Regions from separate parts of the Paenibacillus kandeliae genome, predicted to be linked through region 2. Evidence: predicted binding sites of a transcription regulator. Region 2 holds the regulator's gene; each other region holds the start of a gene.
What was found. The regulator LexA, encoded in region 2, represses DNA repair genes until DNA is damaged. The targets are predictions, from matches to a motif close to CGAACATATGTTCG.

Region 1 (4,372 bases), 1.2 Mb from region 2:
CCGCTGTTGAATCATACATGAAGTTGGTGATGGGGAACATCAATTGGGCAGCTATCGGCAATAGTCAGGAAGAGATTTGCCGATGGCTTGTGTACCCATTGAGTGGAGGAATGAAAAGATAAAGGGGAGGTTGCAGATGGGCTGGGAATACGGAGTCACTGTAAACGAACAGGATAATGGTCAAAGCGCCGAAGATACGGCAAGACAGTTGCTAGATGTCTGGTATGAGCGACTGATTCATAACGTGGGACAGCAGTATCGTTTGGAAAAGGATGAGGCTGGGTTTGCGGTATGGAACGACAAGGAAGCGAAGTGGCCTGAGGTGCTGGAAGTACAGCTACAATTGCCAGATAGAGAGGCACAGTCAGCGACGGATACGCCGGGACAAGTAGAACTGTATATATTGTTTCATATTGGTGGTAAGCAAGCGGCAGATATGCTAGAAGTGATGGATTCTACTCTGGCAGAGTATGCTCCTGATGCAGAGCGATTGGAATATTAGCAGGATAGCATGAGTAGGTAGCAAGTGTATCGTTTACATAGAAAGAAGGAGAATCAGATGAAATCAAAAGCAGTCACAACACCATTGGGATTAATGTACGGTCGCGATGCGATCTATGTGGATCAGGTGCATTACCAATATGATCGTCGCAAATTGTTGTTGGAAGGTTCATTGAATGGAGAGCTTGGGAGCGAAAGCGATACAGAGAAGTTTGTACCGTATCAGCTGACATTTGAAGGTGTATATTATTTCCGCGCGACGGAACTGGATTTGCACTTTGCTTTGGACGACATGGAGGATTCTGAGAACATGGAAGGACCGATAGAACATTCGAACTGGGTAGAATATACCGATTCACCGTTACTACGCTCAGCTAGAGAAGAAGGTAAACCAGAATTGCAAGAAATGCGTCATTTTGTGTTGTATACGTATGATGATGTATTCAAGATCGGTTGTCGAAGTTATACATTGAAATTGCATACAGACCTAAATAGTCAGTCTAATGAATCATATACATTGTAATTGAATATGTAGAGCAATAATGGAGTTAGAAAAGATAAGTCTTGGAGGAGAATATGAGCTACTCAAGAAGACTTCGCGCAAACAATCATATCCATATGACCAGAAGTGCTATTGAAAGTGTTCGTAAGGAAAATAACATTAAGTATGAACAATTCCATGAATTTGGCAAATTGGAGTGGCAATCAGTATATCATCAATTATCACAAATATTTGTACCTCGTGGTGTGTATCCTGATGGAAGAACGTTATATCAATGTTGGAAATATTGGGAAGAAGACTATGAAGTATTGTATGCTGGTGAGAATTACCTTGACGACTTGAATTTTATTATCCCCTCTCACGATAAGGTCGTGTTATTAGCAGAAGAAGGTTCATATGGACGGAAAGAGTATTGGCTATACGAAGGATACGTGGATGCAGTGTATCGAATCATTCATGAAGCAGCACTGTATAATTATATGATTGCCTCTAAAAAATATAACTGGATACTGGCTGAAACTCAGGAAGGTTTTTTGTATGGAAAAGGCGAACCAGTTGTAAGCAATATGATCTCATTGAGCAAACGTAAAAAGCGATAAACCTTCTTCACATCAGATCAACGGAATGGTCATTGTCAGATGACTGTTCTTTTTTTATAATAAAATAGAACACATATTCGCTATGTGATTAGGGAACGGGTTATTGGAAGAGATCACCATCTAATCAAAAGAAAAAGATATGCCGCTGATGAATGAGCTGGAAACGGACAGGAGGGGAAGACATGAAGGAGGATACCAGCGGCTACTATCCGACACGCGGACGAGTGATTTTGCATGTGGATATGAATGCCTTTTACTGCTCGGTGCATGCTGCGGAAGAGCCTGAGAAGTATGCTGGCAAGCCGACAGCAGTGGCAGGCAGCGTGGAACTCAGGCGCGGTATTGTAGTGACAGCCTCCTATGAAGCACGACGGGTCGGTGTCAAAACAGGAATGCTAGTCGGACAAGCGCTGCAAAAGTGTCCCAAGCTGACGCTCATATCGCCTGATTTCACTCTGTATCGCAAGTATTCATCCGCGTTTATGAATATTGCCTACAGCTATACCCCTCTGCTGCAAGCTACCTCCATCGACGAATGTTATCTTGATATTACCGGTTCAAGTCAGTTCGGAACACCGATGGAGATCGCTACTGAGCTGCAAAATCGGATTCGCGACGAGTTGCGGCTGCCCTGCTCAGTTGGTGTAGCACCCAACAAGCTGCTTGCCAAAATGGCATCAGACATGAAAAAACCGAACGGAATCTCTATTCTGCGTATTCGTGATGTACCACGTCTGCTCTGGGATCAGCCATGCGCAGAATTATTCGGCATCGGTCAGAAAACGGCAGCTAAGCTGCGCGAGATGGGCATTCGTACCCTTGGACAGCTGGCGGCGGCAGATGAAGCGCGATTGAAGGCACGCTTTGGTGTAATGGGCAGTTGGCTCAAGCAGGCGGCAAACGGAATTGATCATTCGCTGGTTGAGCCGGACAATGAGCCGAACAAATCGGTCGGTCACACGACCACACTGCCTGCCGATATTCAGGATATGGACGATATTCGGCGCGTGATGCTTAATTTGAGCGATCAGGTATGTAGACGTATGCGACGTCAAAAGCTAATGGCACATACGATCCAGATTACAATTCGAACACCGGATATGAAGACGATTACCCGCTCACGAGCATTGCCGGTGCCAACAGATACCGCTGAGGAAGTATACCATGAGGCATGTGAGCTATATACACGTCACTGGCTTGGTCGTGGACCGGTACGTCTGCTCGGCGTAACCCTGCAAAATTTACTGCCACGCGATGAAGCGGCTATTCAGCTCGATCTATTCGATTACGAGCGCCAGCCGCAAAAGCAGGAGCTGACGCATATTATTGATCAGCTTCGTGACAAATTCGGTGAGAATGCCGTGCTTACTGCCGGTATGCTGGGCAATGATCCGTCTGTACTGATTCGTAATCATAAGATTAGAGGAACATCATTGCAGCGAGATGGACGACGGTTTGAGCATGAAGAGGAATAAGCATGGTACAGTCTGTCCTTATCGTGGCGTTTAAGCTGTTAGCGGAAAGGGTAAAATTTAAAATACAGACAAAACAAGGCTGTTTTATGCGGCATATCCAGTTGCGATGACTAGCTGTTATGTGGAATGTATTTGAAATTATGCGTGCTTTGTATTATATTTTGATTATCTGTACAGACTGGGTGTCACATAAATAGACAACTGGAAAGCAATGATGGGAGGATATACAGATGAGTAAATATACTTGGGTAGATAAAGATACATGCATCGCTTGTGGCGCATGCGGAGCAACGGCTCCTGATATCTATGACTACGATGATGAGGGTTTGGCAGAAGTGATTTTCGGCGGCGATAACAACCGCGGTGTTACTGCTATCCCAGAAGACATGTACGAAGATATGGTAGATGCTTGCGACGGTTGTCCAACCGATTCGATTCGTGTAGAAGACGAGCCATTCGCAGAGTAAGATCCATACGATACCTTCAACGGTCCATTGAAGATATTGATGTTAAGCAGAAGAGAAAAGCGTTTTTCCCATGATTGGGGAAAGACGCTTTTTTTGATCATACGATAAAATTGTGAAAATCAGCTTATTCTCATTTCGTATTTCTGAAAAATTGCGTTATATTGCAAGCAGAATTTGATGCCTCAGCCCTACAGTCTATCTATCGTCAAAACGATAAGATTGACCGATAAAGAAGATAATGGACGTTTTGTCGGCAATGCTACACGTGTTTACGTGTTTTCTACAACATACATAATCATTGCCAAAAGAACAATAGGCAGGGAAGGAGATTCGGACCACCGTCCGGGAAACACATGAAAAACCTACTTTACTTAAAACGTTATGTCAAAATGCATCCCGATAACCGGATGGGTTGGTACCTGCTGGGCAAGGAATACGAATCCGACGGTCAGATGGGCAAAGCGAATTATTGTTACAATCGTGCAGGGGACATTTACGAAGCGTTTGAGCAAAGCCAGATTCCGGCAGATGTGCTAAAGCAGTATGAAGCCGAGGTGATGCAGGTTGCCCGTGTGCGCGAGCGGAAAATTCGGCGTAGGCGTAATGTGATGCTTGGTGTACTGCTGCTATTTTTACTGACGATGCGGTCGGTTGGATTGCCTGCTGCGGATGACAGCCAGACTGCACAGGTATCGAACGGTGCTTCATCCTCTAGTAGCGATTTGGCGCAGACTTCGGGAGGAGAGCAGGCGGAAGCGGATCAGACACCGCCGGGTTATCATGCGCCGATTAGCTTTACAGCGGCAGCGATGGCAGCAGGTAGTAGTT
Region 2 (4,372 bases):
CAGGGATGGCGGATGCTGCATATCTGGCAGGTGATGAACGGATGCTAGCAGCCTGCCGTCGATTGTGGAGTAATCTGGTGAGCAAGCGTATGTATATTACGGGCGGAATTGGCTCCACCGTCGATGGGGAAGCTTTTACGATGGATTATGATTTGCCGAACGATACGATGTATTGCGAGACATGCGCTTCGATCGGACTGATCTTTTTCGCCTTTCATATGCTAAAAAATGAAGTTAAGTCGCAGTATGCCGATGTATTGGAGCGCGCGCTCTATAATACGGCGATTGGCGGTATGGCGCTGGATGGCAAGCACTTTTATTATGTGAATCCGTTGGAGGTGCGTCCAGAGAACAGTATCCATGATCCCGGCAAAAGTCATGTCAAATTTACACGTCCTGCTTGGTTCGGATGTGCGTGCTGTCCACCCAATCTGGCACGATTGCTCACGTCGCTGCATAACTATGTGTATACCGTAAATGCGGAGCAACAGAGTATTCACACCCATCTGTATGTAACAGGTGTAGCGAATGTAGAGTTAAATGGTCAGCAGGTGCAGTTGGAGCAGCATAGTCAGCTCCCATGGGAAGGTGAGGTGCAGATGACTATTCGTACGGATCAGCCCATAGCCTTTACACTTAGCTTGCGCATTCCATACTGGTCGGATGGATACACTTTTCAGCTTAATGGTGAATCGGTAGAGGGAGAATTACAGGATGGATATATAGCACTGGATAGAGTGTGGCAGGATGGGGATCGACTGGAATTGCTATTACCGATGGATATTCGTCAGTATGCAGCGCATCCACTTGTACGTAGTGATCAGGACAAACTGGCGGTTGGACGTGGACCGCTGATCTATTGCGCAGAGCAAGAGGATAACGGTGAGCATCTGCATCTCATTCGTGTATCGCCAGAAGCGCAGTATACGTATCAGTTTAGAGCGGAGCTACTAGGCGGTGTTGGTACGATTGAGGTGCAGGCACAGCGACAACAAATTACACAGGAGTGGGAGGGCGAATTGTATCGTTCCTCTGTCCAAGCTACGTTTCAGCCGCATCGATTGACCCTCATTCCTTATTACAGCTGGGCGAACCGCACGTCTGGCGAGATGCAGGTATGGCTTCATAAAGCCTAAGTACAGGAATACAAAGGAGGAGTAACGATGCGAAACAAAGTAAATATTCATCCTGCCACATTTGCAGGACAGGTCATTACAGGCTATGTATCTGATAAGGCACATGCAGAAGCAATAGCGAAGGATCATCTGGCACTCTATTTGAATGCTTACTTTCTAGCAGAAACATTTAATGCGATGGAAGATCAGCTAGCAGAAAAGGCGGAGAAACAGGACTTTAAGGCATTGATGGCTAAGGTGCTGGAAACGAAACTATTTTAAAAGAATGAAACTCCATATTATTACATTTAAAGCAGTCGGTGCAGGATTCCTCATCGGCTGTTTGTTATGGTTGTTTTGGGAGTTGCTATACCTGCTGTATTTTTGACTACGTCTATATGTATAAAAGTAATGCTGTATCCTAATACATCCGCCTCATTATTCCGAAGATAGGAATATCTGTCTCATGGGTAATATAATTTCAGCAGGACAGGCATCCACTGGCAGAATGAAGCATGTATGAACGGCTACGCCTGCATCATCAAGGAGGAACAGCTATGGACGAAGACGTAAGGGAACGATTGACGCTTGTGTATGAACAGCATCTAAAAAACCTGACTACCCGTTTGAAGCAGCTGTATACGATTGATAATCCGCTACACGAAAACAATGTATCTGGTGATGAAGTGATCGATGTTCGGCACGAATATGAAGTATGCCGCAGGCTGGAGGAAGTCTACAGCGTGGTAGAGCGTACCGGTGTGCCGCAAGGTCAGACGTATGAAGATTATAGCTCGTATATGTTTCACGCTAGCAAGGCAAAAGATGTATTTAGTGCTAAGATTGAAGAACTGGAACGTCAGCATCACGCTGAGATCACGAATATTAACGCACTCATGCAGATGTTCCGAGTCGAGCTAGCACGATTGAAAAAAGGCGATGTGGGCGAACAGCAGGCTGCGGCGAGGCAAGGATAATGCAAATGAGCATAAAAAAGACTCCTGATGTGATCATCAGGAGCCTTTTTGTGATGCAGCTGATACCGGGCAGAATCAGTGCAAGTTACGGAATAATCCGACCACTTTACCAAGGATGGTAACGCGTGTCAGTCGCAACGGCTCGTACGTAGGGTTTTCCGGTTGAAGACGAATATGGTCTTTTTCCTTGTAAAAGGTTTTGACAGTTGCTTCGTCATCTTCGGTCATCGCAACGACGATATCGCCATTGTCCGCGGTTTGTTGCTGGCGAACGATAACATAGTCACCGTTATGAATACCGGCTTCGATCATACTGTCGCCAATAACGGAAAGCATGAAAATCTGGTTATCACCGGTAAACTGCTGTGGCAGTGGGAAATAATCTTCGATATGCTCTGTCGCAGTAATCGGTACACCGGCAGTTACTTTACCGATAATCGGTACGCGGGATACAGATTGCGCAAATAACAGATTATTCTCGGATTCTTCCTGACCGAGCAGTTCAATCGCACGTGGTTTAGTCGGGTCGCGACGGATCAAGCCTTTTTTCTCCAGACGATCGAGGTGACCGTGTACAGTGGAGCTAGAGGCAAGACCGACCGCTTCGCCGATCTCACGAACGGATGGCGGATAGCCTTTCAGTTTTACTTCATTCCGGATAAATTCCAGAATTGCCTGTTGGCGGCTTGAAATCTTGGACATACCGTATCAACCCCAATACTAGTAACGTTTGGGAAAAGTATAACACAGAACTACCGTTCGCACAAACATAAGTTCTAAAATTTAGCAAGAATATATTTTTGAGGGAACAGAAGCTTCTATATGTTGATGATTTTAGTACGATAGACTCTGTTCAATGAAGGGAACAGGTATTCGAAATACATAAAAATAAAAAGCGAACAAAGGTTCGAAAAAACTCTTGATCAAAACATATGTTCGTGCTATATTCTTTTCAGGAAAACAAGAACAAACGTTTGGAGCGTGAAGCACATGCTAAAATATACTACATATAAAAGTATCCACCAACAGGAACAAGAACCTCAAGTGACTGACTTGCATAGCAAAGAATCAGCTGACGGTTCTTCCCATACATCTTCTTCCGGCAAACCCAACATTTCTTCCTCTTCTATGAAGACAACTCGTTCAGGCAATGTGCGTCAATCTTCAGCAGTACGCAATCCGGTAACGTCTAAAGAGCCGGCTGTAACAGAATGGATGTACGTATCAGGTGAGAACAAAGGCAAATCATCCGGCACGCGCAAATCCAGCCGTACATTCCGTCAGAAAACGCTAGAGCTGATCCAGATGACTGCACGCAAATCGCTGGCAAGCAAAAAGAAACGCAAGCGCCCATCTCGCAAGTCCAAGTGGAACTCGACCGGACGTATGCTGATATGCTTGTTATTTGCTAGTGTATTACTGTATGGTGGCGTTCAGCACTTCGTCGTTGCCGACGAATCGCCATCTATGAAGCAGCATGTGATCGTATCGGATGGTGACAGTTTGTGGGCAATCGCTTCTCAGTACAAAGCCCCTGATGCAGATATTCGTGATTATATCGCTGAGATTCGTGATGAGAACAATCTGTCCACCAGCGAAATTCAAAGTGGCGATATACTGGTCATTCCGAATCATTAATTATATCGTGTGTTGTTCTCATATATATATTTTATCTATTCAATCTTGCCTCTTGTGGATTCGGTTTCTAGTAAATCTGAGCTGATACTCCTATCAAGCCGCAATGATGATTCTCCTTTTATATGAAAGTTTTTATATGCGGTATTCAACAGTCAACGAACCGGTTCTCCTCCGGTTTTACATATACACCTTATTGGTGGCTTGTCATGGTGTGAATAACCTTGACAAGCTTTTTTTTACATGTCAAAGTTAGAAAAGATAGTTTTGGGAGGGTAGTTATGGACATCGATGGAATCATTACACGCATTAACGAATTGGCACGCAAAAAGAAGGAATCTGGTCTGACCGCTGAAGAAACAGTGGAACGCGACGAGCTTCGTGCCGTTTACCTTGGTAATATCCGCCGCAATTTCCGTCAGCAGCTTGACACCATTGAATGGGTCGAGGACAGCGAAACGGAAGAAAAGGGCAAATGAATGACGGTTTGACCCGTCCAATCCGGTTATGATCATCGACGCAATAACCATACAGGGATGTCGCAGCTGATCCATGATCAAGCCCCGGCATCTTCTTTTATTTGCGGCGTTTGTCTGTATTGAGCGTGCAGAAGCCTAGAAGGATTCTGCATGTCTGAATAGAAGC
Region 3 (4,372 bases), 910 kb from region 2:
TGTCTAATCCACACTTTGCCTTTTTTCTGTGTACGCACACGCTGTTTTGCCCATTGCTGAGCAAATAATCCATCGTCGATTAGCTTTTCTTGCTCTAACCGTTCTAGTGTCGCTTCGATTACATGGCTCTCGTATTCTTTTTCTCGCAATTTGCGTGCTACTTCTGTACGTGTTCGTGAACGATAGCTCAGATAATTGACAGAGGACGCATACGCTGCCTGTAGTTCGTTCGCTGCCATAATTTCCTGCAAGGCATCTTTTGTAAATGAATAGCCTTTGAGCATACGATATTTGATCATTACATCTTCATGCACGATTAGGTTCAACTCGCCAAACGTTAACCGATAATGAAACCTTGGCCAGCGTACCGGCTCAACGGAAATGATCTCCAATTCACCATTATCGGGAAAATCGTCCAATCGATCCGCTTTTTGATCGAGTTCTTCTTCTTCTGATTCCCAGTCATTGGGTTGTTCATTCGTTTCAGCTTGCTGTGAACGAGAAGACTTGCGGGATGATTTGCGAAAAGATCTAAAGTTATTCATCGTTGTAGTTCCCTTCTCCAATGCAGATTGACTTGCCTATCTCTTGCATATCAAAAAGCGCCTGAACGTAATATACGTTACAGGCGCTTAACATCACCGGAATGCTGGCACAAACCGGTGATTGGCTGTATTGATTTGCTCTATCCGAAATATCCAGATAACAGAACCTGCAATGACTACATTACTCAGTTGCTTCCGAGAACAGTTCTTGTTCTTCGAGTTCTTCTTTGCGTTTTTGATCATCCGAAGGAGATTCCACCAACGTACTCAGGTTGCTCAGTTCGCGAATTCTGTTTTCGATCACGAGGGAGATTTGCGGATTTTCTTTCAGGAACTGCTTCGCATTCTCTCTACCTTGACCCATACGTTCGCCATCATACGAATACCAAGCACCACTTTTATTAACGATATCTTTTTCCGTACCGATATCGATCAAGCTACCTTCTTTGGAGATACCTTCACCATACATGATGTCGATCTCTGCTTGTTTAAATGGAGGTGCCACTTTGTTTTTCACAACTTTGATACGTGTACGGTTACCGACGATATCGTTACCGTTTTTGATAGCTTCAATACGACGCACATCAAGACGTACCGTAGAGTAGAACTTCAAGGCACGACCGCCTGGTGTTGTTTCCGGGTTACCGAACATAACGCCGACTTTTTCACGCAGCTGGTTGATGAAGATTGTAATTGTTTTCGATTTGCTGATTGCACCAGACAGTTTGCGCAATGCCTGCGACATCAGACGTGCTTGCAAACCGACGTGGGAATCACCCATTTCGCCTTCGATCTCTGCTTTTGGCACCAGTGCCGCTACAGAGTCGATAACGATAATGTCGACTGCACCACTGCGTACGAGAGCTTCAGCGATTTCCAGACCTTGTTCACCCGTATCCGGTTGGGAAAGCAGCAGCTCATCGATGTTTACGCCCAGGTTTTTAGCATATTGCGGGTCCAGCGCGTGCTCAGCATCAATAAATGCTGCTTGACCGCCAGCTTTTTGTACTTCTGCAACAGCGTGCAGAGCAACGGTAGTTTTACCTGAAGATTCAGGTCCATATATTTCAACGATCCGACCTCTTGGCATTCCGCCTGTTCCCAAAGCAATATCCAGAGCAATCGATCCACTTGGTACAACTTCAACTTGCATATGCGTAGATTCCCCGAGTTTCATAACGGAACCTTTACCGAATTGTTTCTCTATTTGACGAAGCGCCATATCCAGCGCAGCACGACGATCTGACAATCAGCTCACATCCTTCTCAATGTTTATAAACTAATTATACTGCAATTTTCGCATTTTGCCAAGCTTTTTTCGAACATATATTCGTCTTTTTGCAGCCCTCCATTCGTTATATACCAAATTTTGTAAATTGTGAACGCAATACAAAATGGCAACTTTTTTGAACTGTTTTGTGCGGCCGTTATGTAAGAATTACATGTTTTTATCCCATATGAAACAAAAAACCGCAGCAAAGGTTTGCTGCGGTTCTTCCGGCTAGAGTGATCATAGCATAGCTATATAGGATCTGCAAGCCCGTAGACTGTCTGTAATGGACGTTTATCCTCTTTGACCTGTCAAGCCAAGCTGTTCCTCCTGAAGCTCTTTGAGGCGAAGCCAGAGCCGATACATGATACTCTTCGCTGAACGGATGCGAATTGCTTCGCGGTTGCCTTTTAAATTCAGCTGCCACACTTGGGTATCGCGATTACGTTCGGCAAGCGCTACATATACGAGACCGACCGGCTTGCGCTCGGATGAGCCTGGACCTGCCACTCCGGTTACGGCAACGGCAAAATCAGTATCCAGAATCTTACGCGCTTCCTGCGCCATCAATTCTGCCACTTCTTCGCTCACTGCTCCTGGCGCATTCTCGCCTTCCAGCAACTCATGCGGAATTTGAAGCAGTTGCTCCTTCATTTCGTTGGAGTACGATACGATCCCACCCATGAAGACGAGCGCACTGCCCGGTACTCTGGTGAGATTTTCCATAATTAGACCGCCCGTGCAGCTTTCTGCCGCTGCCAGCGTCAATTTCATACCTGTCATCATCTGCAAAATCTGCTGCTCAATACGAATGTCCTGATCAGCATACATATGATCTGGCAGACGATCCCGAATGACCGCCTCCATCGCCTTCAGTTTTTCCATCGCCTGCTTCTCATCCGGTGCTTTGGTTGTGAGACGAATCGTCACCTCGGCTTCCTTGGCATAAGGCGCAATCGTTGGATCGGTTTGAGCACTAATCAAATCCAGTAGCGCATCCTCCAGTGCCGACTCACCAATACCTGCAAATTTCAGCATTTTGGAATAGATCGGGTATTCACCGGACAATACATTTGTCAGCAGCCAAGGCACCGCTTGCTGCTCGAACATCGGCTTCAATTCCTTCGGTGGACCTGGCAGTACAACATAATGCTTATCGTCCTGACTGATAGCAATACCCACGGCAAGACCGACTTCGTTGTCAAGTGGGTGGCTGTGCTCCAGAATGATTGCCTGACGGCGATTATTTTCCGTCATTGGCTTATCGCGTCCCTCAAAGAACTTCTCGATTTTTTGCATCGCTTCTGGATAAATGTGCAGGGAACGTCCTAGTACTTCACCCAACGCATCTTTGGTCAGATCATCCTGTGTGGGACCAATTCCGCCGGAAAATACGACCACATCCGCACGGCTGCTTGCCAGCTCGATTGCCTGCTTCAATCGATTCAAATTATCTCCCACAACGGTCTGGTAGTACACATCAATGCCCAAATAGGACAGTTGCTGAGACAGGTATTGCGCATTCGTATTTGTAATTTGACCGAGCAGTAGCTCAGTACCAACGGCGATAATTTCTGCTTTGACGGCTTTCATGATTGTATCCTCCCTTAGATGAATATAATGCGGAAATATATCACAGAAAAAGACAATAGAGCGCTCCCTATTGCCTTCACTGCTGCTTCTTCTCATTTCCTGGTGCAGATGACAACGATCTGTTGACAGACCATGTTGTCATCGGCTGGAAGCTTATGCTCACCATTAATCAGGAATTGTGAAAATGAAGCAATTTTTTATTTTTGAGGAAATAATCGATACCGGAATACAAGGTAATTAATGTAGCTACCCAGATCGCGATATCGGCAAATGGAAAACCAATGAATGCAAATGGGAAATTGTTAATCATCAGCGCGATAATTGCCACGATCTGAGTGATGGTTTTTGCTTTGCCCCAGTTGCTTGCGGCAACGACAGAGCCTTCCAACAGTGCAATCTGACGCAGACCGGTAATAGCAAATTCGCGGAAGATGATAATGATTGCCATCCACGCTGCACATTTACCGAGCGACACAAGCGAGATCAGCGCTGCCGATACGAGCAGCTTATCTGCCAATGGGTCCAGCAGCTTACCTAGATTGGTCACCAGATTGCGACTACGCGCAATATGCCCGTCAATCCCATCCGTACTTGCGGCAACAATGAAAATGAATGCCGCAATCAGATCATTGTAGCTCACCTGAAAAGAACTGCCGATATGCAGCGTCTGCTCGCCAAAAGGAAAATTCACCAGCAAGAACAGCATCATGACCGGCACAAGCGCAATGCGGGCCATCGTGATTTGGTTTGGCAGATTCACAGTGTACCTCCTACGCTGATTCCAGCACCATGGTTCAGCCGCTTATATGTACCTGCGCCCGACCGTATTTTGTTTATCAACATCAACGTGCAGCCTCCATCCGCCCTGTAACAAAACCGTTACATGCCATTGTTATTTCAGGTTTGTAAATTGAAGATCGAGCGGCAGATCCGCTTTACGGAGCAATTGCATAATGGCTTGCAG

Region 1: the regulator LexA is predicted to act here: its motif matches at 1,669-1,682, upstream of ABXR35_RS04365 (DNA polymerase IV).
Region 3: the regulator LexA is predicted to act here: its motif matches at 1,865-1,878, upstream of recA (recombinase RecA).

What each region holds. Positions count from the first base shown of each region.
Region 1 is NZ_JBFDUZ010000001.1:994,697-999,068, forward strand. Features, by position in the region: gene ABXR35_RS04350 (hypothetical protein) at 137-502, shown strand; gene ABXR35_RS04355 (hypothetical protein) at 560-1,024, shown strand; gene ABXR35_RS04360 (DUF6756 family protein) at 1,078-1,602, shown strand; gene ABXR35_RS04365 (DNA polymerase IV) at 1,785-3,077, shown strand; gene ABXR35_RS04370 (ferredoxin) at 3,308-3,544, shown strand; gene ABXR35_RS04375 (L,D-transpeptidase) at 3,898-4,372, shown strand, end outside.
Region 2 is NZ_JBFDUZ010000001.1:2,160,821-2,165,192, reverse strand. Features, by position in the region: gene ABXR35_RS09225 (glycoside hydrolase family 127 protein) at 1-1,136, shown strand, start outside; gene ABXR35_RS09220 (hypothetical protein) at 1,164-1,397, shown strand; gene ABXR35_RS09215 (hypothetical protein) at 1,673-2,092, shown strand; gene lexA (transcriptional repressor LexA) at 2,168-2,794, opposite strand; gene ABXR35_RS09205 (LysM peptidoglycan-binding domain-containing protein) at 3,083-3,730, shown strand; gene ABXR35_RS09200 (DUF896 domain-containing protein) at 4,009-4,206, shown strand.
Region 3 is NZ_JBFDUZ010000001.1:1,251,693-1,256,064, reverse strand. Features, by position in the region: gene ABXR35_RS05570 (regulatory protein RecX) at 1-545, opposite strand, end outside; gene recA (recombinase RecA) at 727-1,794, opposite strand; gene ABXR35_RS05560 (competence/damage-inducible protein A) at 2,110-3,408, opposite strand; gene pgsA (CDP-diacylglycerol--glycerol-3-phosphate 3-phosphatidyltransferase) at 3,578-4,168, opposite strand; gene ABXR35_RS05550 (YajQ family cyclic di-GMP-binding protein) at 4,301-4,372, opposite strand, start outside.